3 regions of the Streptosporangium heterodermiicola genome follow, and region 1 is predicted to be linked to each of the others. Evidence: riboswitches for the same ligand, from Rfam matches in the RefSeq annotation. Region 1 holds a riboswitch; each other region holds the start of a gene.
The links. A riboswitch is a leader RNA that binds a small molecule or an ion and turns the genes downstream of it on or off. The one in region 1 is predicted to bind S-adenosylmethionine.
Positions count from the first base shown of each region.

Region 1 (3,267 bases):
CGGTGGGCAGGTAGCGCAGCCCGCCGCGCGCGGCCAGACCGGCCAGCTCGCCCTCCTCCCTCGTCGGTGTCACGTCGCCGTGTCCCTGGGCGAGGATCACCGCGTCGGCCTCGATCGTCCGGCCGTCCTCCAGTTTCACCACCTGCCCGCCCGGGACGTCGGCGAGGTCGACGGCGCGGGCGGCGTGCACGTGCACCCGGACGCCGCGTGGCGCGTTCGCCACCGCGTGCCGGAAGACGTGGGAGAGGTAGCCGTTCTGCGCCGGGCGGGAGGCGAACCCGCCGGGGTCGCCGCCGAGCCACTCGGCCAGCGTGGGCCCGGGGCGGATCGGCCCCTCGCAGCGCACCGACTCGTCGGTGAAGAGCGTCACGTCGGCGGCGGCGGAGTTCATCCAGAGCAGGTCCGGCTGGTCGTGGCGCCAGACGCGCCCGCCGCCCGGCGGGTGGGGGTCGATCACGTGGACGTCCAGCGACGGCCAGCCGAGCAGGTCGGTGGCGTTGGCGCAGATGCGCTCCACCAGGCAGGTGCCCGTCGGCCCGGCTCCGACGACGGCGATCGAGGCGCTCATACGGCGGCTCTGCGGTGCGGCTGGTCCCAGTCGGCATGCAGCGGCTCGACCGGGATCCGCCAGGCGCCGGTCTCGCCCTTCGCCGGGGAGATGACGGTGAAGTCGGTGTTCTCGCGGAAGGCGGGGTGGGCGTACAGGTCCCTGGCGTAGTCCCACAGGTTGGGGAAGGCGGTGAGCGGGCGCTCACTGATCCTCGCCGCCGGGTTGTCGCTCAGGTCGAAGCGGAGCAGGGTCGGCCAGAGCCGCACGTCCGACTCGGTGATCCCCGAGCCGAACAGGAACCTGCGGTCGGCCAGGCGGTCGTCCAGCTCGTCCAGGAAGGCGACCACGGCCGCGCGCGCCTCGGTGTACGCGGTCTCGGTGGTGGCCGCCGCCACACGGCCCGCCGCCGTGTTGACGATCTCGTAGATCCTCGTGTTGAGCTCGTCGATCTCCGGCCTGAGCTCCTCGGGGTAGAGGTCGGCGTCGGGGTCGCCGCCGAACCGGGTGGCCAGGTCGATCGTGATGTCGGGGAAGTCGTTGCTGACGATGCGGCCGGTCGTCCTGTCCCACAGCACCGGCACCGAGACGTGCCCGTCGAAGCCGGGCTCGGTCACCTCGTACGCCTGCCGCAGGACGGTGAACCCGTTGACCGGGTCGGCGCCGCGCCGCTCGCGGAACGCCCACCCGCGGCCGTCGCGCTCGTCGTCGACGTAGGAGAGCGAGACCACGTCCTGGAGTCCCTTGAGGGAGCGCACGATGGCCGCGCGCTGGGCGTACGGACAGACGGCCGCGACGTAGAGGTGGTAGCGGCCCGGCTCCGCGGGGAAGGCGGGTGTGCCGACGCGCCCCTGGAAGGGGTAACGCGGGCCGGGCCTGCCACCGGGCCGGTAGTGGCCGTGGGTGTCGAGGTCGACGGGGCTCGCGTGGTTCAGTGTGCTGGTCTTCGACATGTGGCACTCCCGGGCATGTCTCGGTGACCCCTGTGAAGGGGTCCGCGCTTGCGGCACGCCCACCGTGCCGCCTGGTCTCCCCCGGGGGCACCCCGCCGCGGTGCGAGGGTTGCCGGTCAGCCAGCCGGGGCTTCTCACTGACACTCTTAACCTATTTAGAAGGTAGGAAATACATAGATCTCTGTCAAGCCTTAGTGTCGGGGAATGTCCTATGAGAGTGTGAATGTGGTCTACCGCAAGTACGACGGGTCACTGCACTGGCACCACCGCGGCCTGTTGCTCGGCGAGGACGAGCACGGGGTGTGGACGGGCTGCGTGGCCGACTCCAGCGGCCACAAGGGCGACGGTCCCGCGGTCGCCTGGCCGCATCCGTTCGTGATGCTCTTCCCCCGCGACGCCTGGTGGACGGCCGCCTTCAACGCCGCCCCGCACAAGCACGAGATCTACTGCGACATCTCCACGGTGCCCGAGTGGAGCGACGGCGAGGTCACCATGGTCGACCTGGACCTCGACGTGATCCGGACCCGCCGCAACCTGCTCAAGGGCCGCGCGAGCCGGGTCTTCCTGGACGACGAGGACGAGTTCGAGGAGCACCGGGTCAAGTACGCCTACCCGCCCGGCGTGGTGGAGAACGCCCGCGCCTCGGCCGCCTGGCTGATGGACGCCGTCACCGCCCGCACCGCCCCCTTCGGGGACGCGCCGCACTGGCTCACCCTGGTCAGCTGAGCCGGGTCGTCCTGAGCCTGGCGGACATCAGGGCTCCGGGCATCCGGGCATCCGGGCTCCGGGCATCCGGGCTCTGTGGCCGGCTCGTCGGGCCCGGTCACCGAACTTCCCCGAAACCACCCCGCCCGCCCGTGTCCCCCGACGCCGGAGACCACCGGGCCCGCCTCGCCGGGGCCCGGTGGTCTCCTTCCGTACGGGCGGGGTCGCGCCCCCACCACCTCAGCGGGCGCGGCGGCGGAACAGCCTGCCGGAGAGGGCCGCCGAGACCAGCAGGAAACCGCCGCACCAGGCCAGCGCCTTCCACGGATCGCCGCCCACCGGCTGACCGAGCAGCAGGCCGCGTACGGACTCGATGATCGGGGTGGCCGGCTGGTTCTCCGCGAACCCGTGCAGCCACGCGGGCATGGTGTGCACCGGGACGAAGGCGCTGCTCGGGTAGGGCAGGAACATCACGAGGAAGGTGAAGCCGCCCGCCGCCTCCGGCGTCCTGGACAGCAGGCCGACCACGGCCGAGACCGAGGAGATCGCCAGGACGAACACCACCAGGACGCCCACCGCCGCGGCCCAGCCCGACAGGCCCGCCTCCGCCCGGAAGCCGAGCAGGAACGCGACGACGAACACGATGACGAGCGAGGTGAGGTTGCGCACGGTACTGGCGGCCACGTGCCCGCCCAGGAACGCCCCGCCGCCGACGTCCATCGACCTGAACCTGTCGACGATCCCCCGGCTCATGTCCTGGCTGACGGCGACCGCGGTCAGGGAGGCGCCGTAGGAGGCGCACATGACGAGGATGCCGGGGACGGCGTAGGTGACGTAGTCGACGCCGGTCTGGATCGCGCCACCGAACAGGTAGACGAACAGCAGCATGACCAGGACGGGCATCAGGAACGAGGTGAGCAGCGCGTCGAGGTTGCGCAGCGACAGGCGGACGGCACGGCCGGTCATCACCGGCCAGGCGACGAGATCAGACACCGGCCCGCTCCCCGCTCGTCGTCTCCCCGTCCGTCGGCTCCCTGCTCATCGGCTCCCTGCTCATCGGCT
Region 1 covers NZ_JBPJSR010000021.1:34,142-37,408, reverse strand. Annotated here, with positions in the region: gene ACSC1Q_RS34000 (FAD/NAD(P)-binding protein) at 1-568, opposite strand, end outside; gene ACSC1Q_RS33995 (glutathione S-transferase C-terminal domain-containing protein) at 565-1,500, opposite strand; SAM riboswitch class IV at 1,540-1,652, opposite strand; gene ACSC1Q_RS33990 (DUF402 domain-containing protein) at 1,705-2,226, shown strand; gene ACSC1Q_RS33985 (ABC transporter permease) at 2,446-3,198, opposite strand; gene ACSC1Q_RS33980 (ATP-binding cassette domain-containing protein) at 3,191-3,267, opposite strand, start outside.

Region 2 (3,267 bases), on a different contig from region 1:
TGCCGTGGAGTCGTGGACGCCCCTGGGGCGGCGCCGAGGCGGCGCTGGGCGGTCAGGGCCGCGTCAGGGCGGGAGGATCAGCCTCCGGCCACCGCCGGGATGATGGAGACCTGGACGCCGGAGGGCGTGGCCGTGTCGAGGTTGTCGACAAAACGGACGTCCTCATCCCCTACATAGACGTTGACAAAACGTCGGATCTTTCCCGCGTCATCGAGAATCCGGGCCCCGATCCCCGGGAAGTCCGCGTCGAGCTTCTGCAGAACATCGCGCAGGGTCTCACCCTCTCCGTTCACCTCGGCAGCACCATCGGTGTAAGTCCGGAGAATCGTCGGAATCCGCACAGAAACGCTCATAATTCAGTACCTTTCACGATTTCTAGGCGATAGCCGCACGGAATGCGTCAAGGGACGGCCGAATCACCGCGGTCGGGCGCGCCTCCGCGGCCACCGCGTCAAGGGTCTTGAGGCCGTCGCCGGTGTTGAGGACCACGGTCTCGGCGTCGGGGTCGAGCGTGCCCGCGGCGACCAGCTTGCGCAGCACCCCGACGACGACGCCTCCGGCGGTCTCGGCGAAGATGCCCTCGGTCCTGGCCAGCAGCCGGATCGCGTCGACGATCTCGGCGTCGGTGACGTCCTCGACCGCTCCGCCGGTGCGGCGGGCGATGTCCAGGACGTACGGGCCGTCTGCCGGGTTGCCGATCGCCAGCGACTTGGCGATCGTGTCCGGCTTGACCGGGCGGATCACGTCGTGGCCCGCCTTGTAGGCGGCGGAGACCGGGGAGCACCCCTCGGCCTGGGCCGCGAAGATCTTGTAGGGCTTCTCCTCGACCAGGCCGAGCGCGATCAGCTCCTTGAAGCCCTTGTCGACCTTCGTGAGCTGCGAGCCCGACGCGACCGGGATGACGATCTGGTCGGGGATGCGCCAGCCGAGCTGCTCGGCGATCTCGTACGCCAGGGTCTTGGACCCCTCCGCGTAGTAGGGCCGGAGGTTGACGTTGACGAAGCCCCACTGGTCGCCCAGCTCGTCGCCGATGAGCTCGGAGCAGAAGCGGTTCACGTCGTCGTACGTGCCCTCGATGCCGATGAGCCTGCCGCCGTACACGGAGGCCATGACGATCTTGGCCTGCTCCAGGTCGGAGGGGATGAACACGCAGGCGTCCAGCCCGGCCCGCGCGGCGGCGGCGGTCACGGCGCCGGCCAGGTTGCCGGTGGAGGAGCAGGAGAGGGTGTGGAACCCGAAGCTGCGGGCCGCCTCGACGGCGATGGCCACCACGCGGTCCTTGAAGGAGTGCGTGGGGTTGCCGGAGTCGTCCTTCACGTGCAGGGAGCGGATGCCCAGCTCGCGGGCGAGGTTTCCGGCGTTGACGAGCTTGGTCCAGCCGGGCGCCATGTTGGGCTTGCCGGCCACGTCCTCGGGGACGGGCAGCAGCGAGCGGTAGCGCCAGATGTTGGTCGGCCCCTCGGCGATGCGCTCCCGGGTCACACGCCCGAACTCGTACGCGATCTCAAGGGGCCCGAAACACTCCGTACAGGCGAAGTCGGGGCCGAGGTCGTAGCGGGCACCGCACTCCCGGCAGGAGAGGGCCACGGCGGGGCCGAAGCGCGGGTCACGCGCGCCGCCGGCACGACCGGAGGAGGTGGTGTTGTTCTCAGTGGTTGCGAGCGCCATGAAGCGAGGCCTTTCCCTCATCTTCGTCTGCGGACCACCCTGGTCACAGACCGGAATTGGCACCTGTCCCGGCCGACCTCGCGCAGATCGCGAGTCTTGAACCGGGATGGTTGCCGGGGCTTCGCAGGGCCGGTCCCTCCACCCCTCTGGATGAGCAAATATTCAGTTTGGAACCTGACGCGCAGGTCCTAAGCACTCTACCCCGCCCCGCCGCCCTCCTGACTCCTTGTCTCGCTGTGCGAGACATGGCGTGTTATCCAGCGGACAACCGGAGCCGGGGCGCCGGTCGCGAGGCATCCGGCACACGGCCCGGAAAGCGGGTGAGGCCCCCGCCGGGCCCGCGATCCTCGGTGATCGCGGGCCCGGCGGGGGCCTCACCCCTTCTCCCGGCCGTCGCGGGGCTACGGTGTCCGGTACCCCAGGGTGTACGGGCCGGAGCCGGCCGTGGAGAACACCCGGTAGCGGTAGTAGCCGGCCGTGCCGGTGTAGGAGATCCTCTCGTCGGGACCCGCGCCGTCGGAGGTGGCGACGACCGTCCAGCTCGTCCCGTTCCACTTCTGCAGGTACAAATCGAAGTCGGTCCCCTCGATGCCGTCCAGGCAGGCGGTGTGCGGGCCCCTGACGGTCGACCGGTAGTAGAGGTTGTTCGGCTGGTAGGCGGACTGGCCGGTGGACAGGGTGCCGGTGTAGACGTTCGGGAAGCCGGTGCAGGTGCCCGTGACCGGCGGCGGCGGATTGCCAGCGGTGGTCCGCAGGCTCAGTCCGTAGGCGGTGAGGATCTCGGCGATCGGCTGGAAGTAGGTGGTGCCGCCCTGGCTGCAGTCGCCGGAGCCGCCCGAGGTGACGCCCTGGGCCTGGTCGACGGAGATGAAGGAGCCGCCGGAGTCGCCGGGTTCGGCGCAGACGCTGGTGCGGGTCAGCTGGAAGACGGTGCCCTGGGGGTAGGTGACGCTGGCGTCGCGCTGCTGGATGACGCCGCAGTGCCAGTCGGTGGTGGAGCCCGACCGGCAGACCGAGGCCCCCTCGATGGCGACCCGGGCGCCGGCGACGGGGACGGTGCCACCCTCGCTGTTGCCCACCGCCGGCGTGGCCGTCCAGTTGGCGTTGGTCGCGACCCAGGAGTAGTCGTTGCCCGGGAAGGACGATCCCTGGAAGACGCCCTGGGCGACGCGGTTGAAGCCGGTGGTGGTGTTACCGGGGTTGCCGCAGTGCCCGGCGCTGACGAAGCCGTTCTGGGTGCCCTTGAGCACGGGGAAGCCGATCGAGCAGCGGCTGGTGACGCCGATGTAGTAGGCGTCCCCGCCCACCAGGTTGTACAGGGGCTGGGGAACCTCGGTGGAGGGCAGCACGACCACCGCGGTCCTGTCCACGCCGGCGCTCTCGACGACGGTCTGGGCGACGTTGGGGAGCGGGACGAGGACGACCACCTTGTTCCGCTTCACGTCGACGTAGCGCACACTCGACACGAGAGGCTGCGCGGGCAGGGTGTTGTCGAGCTTCTTCTTGACCGCGGCGAGTTCCGCGAACGACCTGGAAACGACCTCCGCCAGGGCGCCCTCGGAGACGATCATGGGGATGTCGGCGGGGCTGGTGGTGGCC
Region 2 covers NZ_JBPJSR010000044.1:26,970-30,236, reverse strand. Annotated here, with positions in the region: gene ACSC1Q_RS41775 (MoaD/ThiS family protein) at 78-353, opposite strand; gene thrC (threonine synthase) at 376-1,668, opposite strand; SAM riboswitch class I at 1,683-1,825, opposite strand; gene ACSC1Q_RS41765 (S1 family peptidase) at 2,070-3,267, opposite strand, start outside.
Region 2: another riboswitch for S-adenosylmethionine. It lies ahead of thrC (threonine synthase); the one in region 1 lies ahead of ACSC1Q_RS33995 (glutathione S-transferase C-terminal domain-containing protein).

Region 3 (3,267 bases), on a different contig from region 1:
CGCTCGCCGTCCAGGGTGAGGCGCAGCCGCAGCACGCCGTGCGTGGACGGGTGCTGCGGGCCGATGTTGAGGATCATGTCCTCGGTCGCGAGCTCCTTGCCGTGCGCCCCCCGCACGGCCTCGGCTCCCGCCCCCATTCCCACGCTCAGCTCGCGGGGCGCGCCTTCAGTCATAGGGCCATGCTGTCACGTCAGCCGCGCGAGGCAAGATCCCGCAGGGCGTCGACCAACCGGTCGACGTGCTCGGAGGTCGTGCCGATGCCGATGGAGGCGCGGACGGCTGAGGCGGTGACGTCGTCGCAGCCGCCGTCCTTGGCGCCCAGCAGGTGCCGTACGAAGGGGTGGGCGCAGAACTTGCCGTCGCGGACGCCGATGCCGTAGTCGCCGGACAGGGCCTCGGCGACCTCGCGGGCGGTGAAGCCGTCCACCACGAAGGAGACGATGCCGACGCGCGGGTGGTCCGGGCCCCACAGGGACAGCTCGTGCACGCCGGGGACGGAGGCGAGGCCCGCGCGCAGGCGCCCGAGGAGGCGCTCCTCCTCGCGGACCAGCGGGGTCCAGCCGGTGGCGGTGAGGGCGTCGCAGGCCGCGGCGAGCGCGACGGCGCCCAGCACGTTCGGGGTCCCGGCCTCGTGCCGGGCCTCGGGGTCGTCGTGCCACTCGGTGCCGTCGTCCTCCACGGCCTTCACCGCGCCGCCGCCCCGCAGGTACGGGTCTGCCTCGGCGAGCCAGTCGGAACGGCCGATCAGCGCGCCCGTGCCGAACGGCGCGTAGAGCTTGTGGCCGGAGAAGACCACGTAGTCCAGGTCGAGCGCCGTCAGGTTGAGGCGGCGGTGCGGGACGAGCTGCGCGGCGTCGACGAGGACGCGGGCCCCGTGGCGGTGGGCGATGTGGGCCAGCGCGGCGATCGGCCAGAGCTCCCCGGTGACGTTGGAGGCGGCGGTCACGACCAGCAGCTTGGGGCCGTCGATCGCGGCGAGGGCGTCGTCGGCGGCGCGGACGGCCTCGCCGGGGAAGGCGGGGGCGGCGAGCCGCACGACCCGGTCCCAGGGCAGCAGCGAGGCGTGGTGCTCGGTCTCGAAGACCACGGCGGTGGTGCCCTCGGGCAGGCTGCGGGCCAGCAGGTTGGTCGCGTCCGTGGTGTTGCGGGTGAAGATCACCGAGTCGTCGGGACGGGCACCCACGAAGGCGCGCACCGTGTGCCTGGCCTGCTCGTAGCGGGCCGTGGTCAACTGGGACGCGTACCCGGCGCCGCGGTGGACGCTGGAGTAGGCCGGGAGCGCGGCGGCGACGGCGGCGCTCACCGGCTCCAGACAGGGGGCGCTCGCGGCGTAGTCGAGGTTGGCGTAGCGGACGAGCCTGCCGCCCCTGACCGGGACCTCCAGGTCCGAGCCGAGCACGGCCGGGATCGGGCGGTCACCGGAGGACGCGCGGGTCTCGGGGACGCTCACCGGGACGACGGTGCTCTCGGGGGTGCTGAAGATCGTCAGGGTGGACATGCCAGGGCTCCTTCGAGGTCATCGGACCCCAACCCATGACACAGGTGCCTGGAGCCCGCGCTTGCCCGGCACACCTCGTGCCGGACCAGGTCCTCACCCGGGGCACCCCGCCGCGGACGCGAGGGTTGCCGGCCAGCGAGCCGGGGCTTGTCACTGGCACTCATGACCTACGGGGGAACTATAACCGACACCCCGCGGTGCCCCGCAAGTCCGAAACGTGATCAACCCGATATCGGAGCCGGAACGAGCGCCCTCGGAGGCACTTGGCGAATTTGACAGCGAAGTGTGATGAGAGGGAAGGAACTCCGGGCGTCTCCCGGTCGTCCTGGCAGTCAGCCGGACAAGCGTTCGGGCAGTTGGCCGACGGTGTGCTCATGCGCCGACCGACGAAGGAGAAAACAATGGACTGGGTGACCAACCCGGAGATATGGATAGGGTTCTTCACCCTTGTCGCCCTGGAGATCGTCCTGGGAATCGACAACATCATCTTCATCTCGATCCTGGTGAGCAAGCTCCCGCCCGAACAGCGCGACAAGGCGCGCAGGCTCGGCCTCGCCGTCGCCCTGATCAGCCGTCTCCTGCTGCTGCTGGCGCTGTCGTGGGTGGTGAGACTCACCGAACCGATGTTCGAGCTCTTCGGGCAGGGGATATCGGGGCGCGACCTGATCCTGATACTCGGCGGCCTGTTCCTGCTGGGCAAGAGCGTCCACGAGATGCACGGCAGCCTGGAGGGCGACTCCGGCCACTCCGAGGGCAGGGTGGCCGCGTCCTTCACCTCGGTGATCATCCAGATCATGATCCTCGACGTCGTCTTCTCGCTCGACTCGGTGATCACCGCGGTCGGCATGGTCGACGAACTGGGTGTCATGATCGCGGCTGTCATCGTCTCGGTCATCGTGATGCTGGTCGCCTCCGGGCCGATCAGCCGTTTCGTGGAGCGGCACCCGAGCATCAAGATGCTCGCCCTGTCCTTCCTGGTGCTGATCGGCGTCGTGCTCATCGCCGAGGGCTTCGAGCAGCACATCTCCAAGGGCTACATCTACTTCGCGATGGCGTTCTCGCTGCTGGTGGAGCTGCTGAACATCCGGATGCGCGGCAAGGCGAAGCGGCGGAAGCCGGTCGAGCTGCGTTCCCGCTACGAGGCCGAGAGCGAGGCGGGCCCGGAGACCCAGGGATCTCCGGAGACCCCGGAGACCTCGGTGGGTCAGGCGGCCCAGGCGGCCCAGGCGGCCCAGGCGGCCCCGGCGGGCCGGGCGGACGAGCCGGCCGAGAGGGGGAAGCCCGACGAGCGAGCCGGATCCTAGCCGGAGATCACCGAGGCCGGAGATCACCGAGGCCGGTGGTCACCAAGGCCGGAGGCCATCGAGACCGGGGATCGCCGAGACCGGGGATTACGATGCCTACGTGCGCTTTGATCCCTGGAATCCGGAATTCGTCGCCCACCCCTACGACGTCTACGACGAACTGAGACGGGAGCGGCCGGTCAGCTTCTTCGAGCCGACCGGCCAGTGGCTGGTGGCCAGGCACGCCGACGTCAACGCGCTGCTGCGGGACCGCAGGCTCGGCCGCTCCTACCTGCACGTGGCCTCGCACCGGGAGTTCGGCAGGCCGGACGACCCGGACTTCCAGGACCCGTTCTGGCGGGTGATCAGGGCCGGGATGCTCGACGTCGAGCCGCCGGTGCACACCAGGCTCCGGCGGCTGGTGTCGAAGGCGTTCACCCCCCGCATGGTCGAGGCGCTCCGCCCCAAGGTCGCCCGCATGGCCGG
Region 3 covers NZ_JBPJSR010000019.1:127,336-130,602, reverse strand. Annotated here, with positions in the region: gene ACSC1Q_RS33075 (NADH-quinone oxidoreductase subunit D) at 1-173, opposite strand, end outside; gene ACSC1Q_RS33070 (aminotransferase class V-fold PLP-dependent enzyme) at 191-1,498, opposite strand; SAM riboswitch class IV at 1,551-1,666, opposite strand; gene ACSC1Q_RS33065 (TerC family protein) at 1,900-2,802, shown strand; gene ACSC1Q_RS33060 (cytochrome P450) at 2,903-3,267, shown strand, end outside.
Region 3: another riboswitch for S-adenosylmethionine. It lies ahead of ACSC1Q_RS33070 (aminotransferase class V-fold PLP-dependent enzyme); the one in region 1 lies ahead of ACSC1Q_RS33995 (glutathione S-transferase C-terminal domain-containing protein).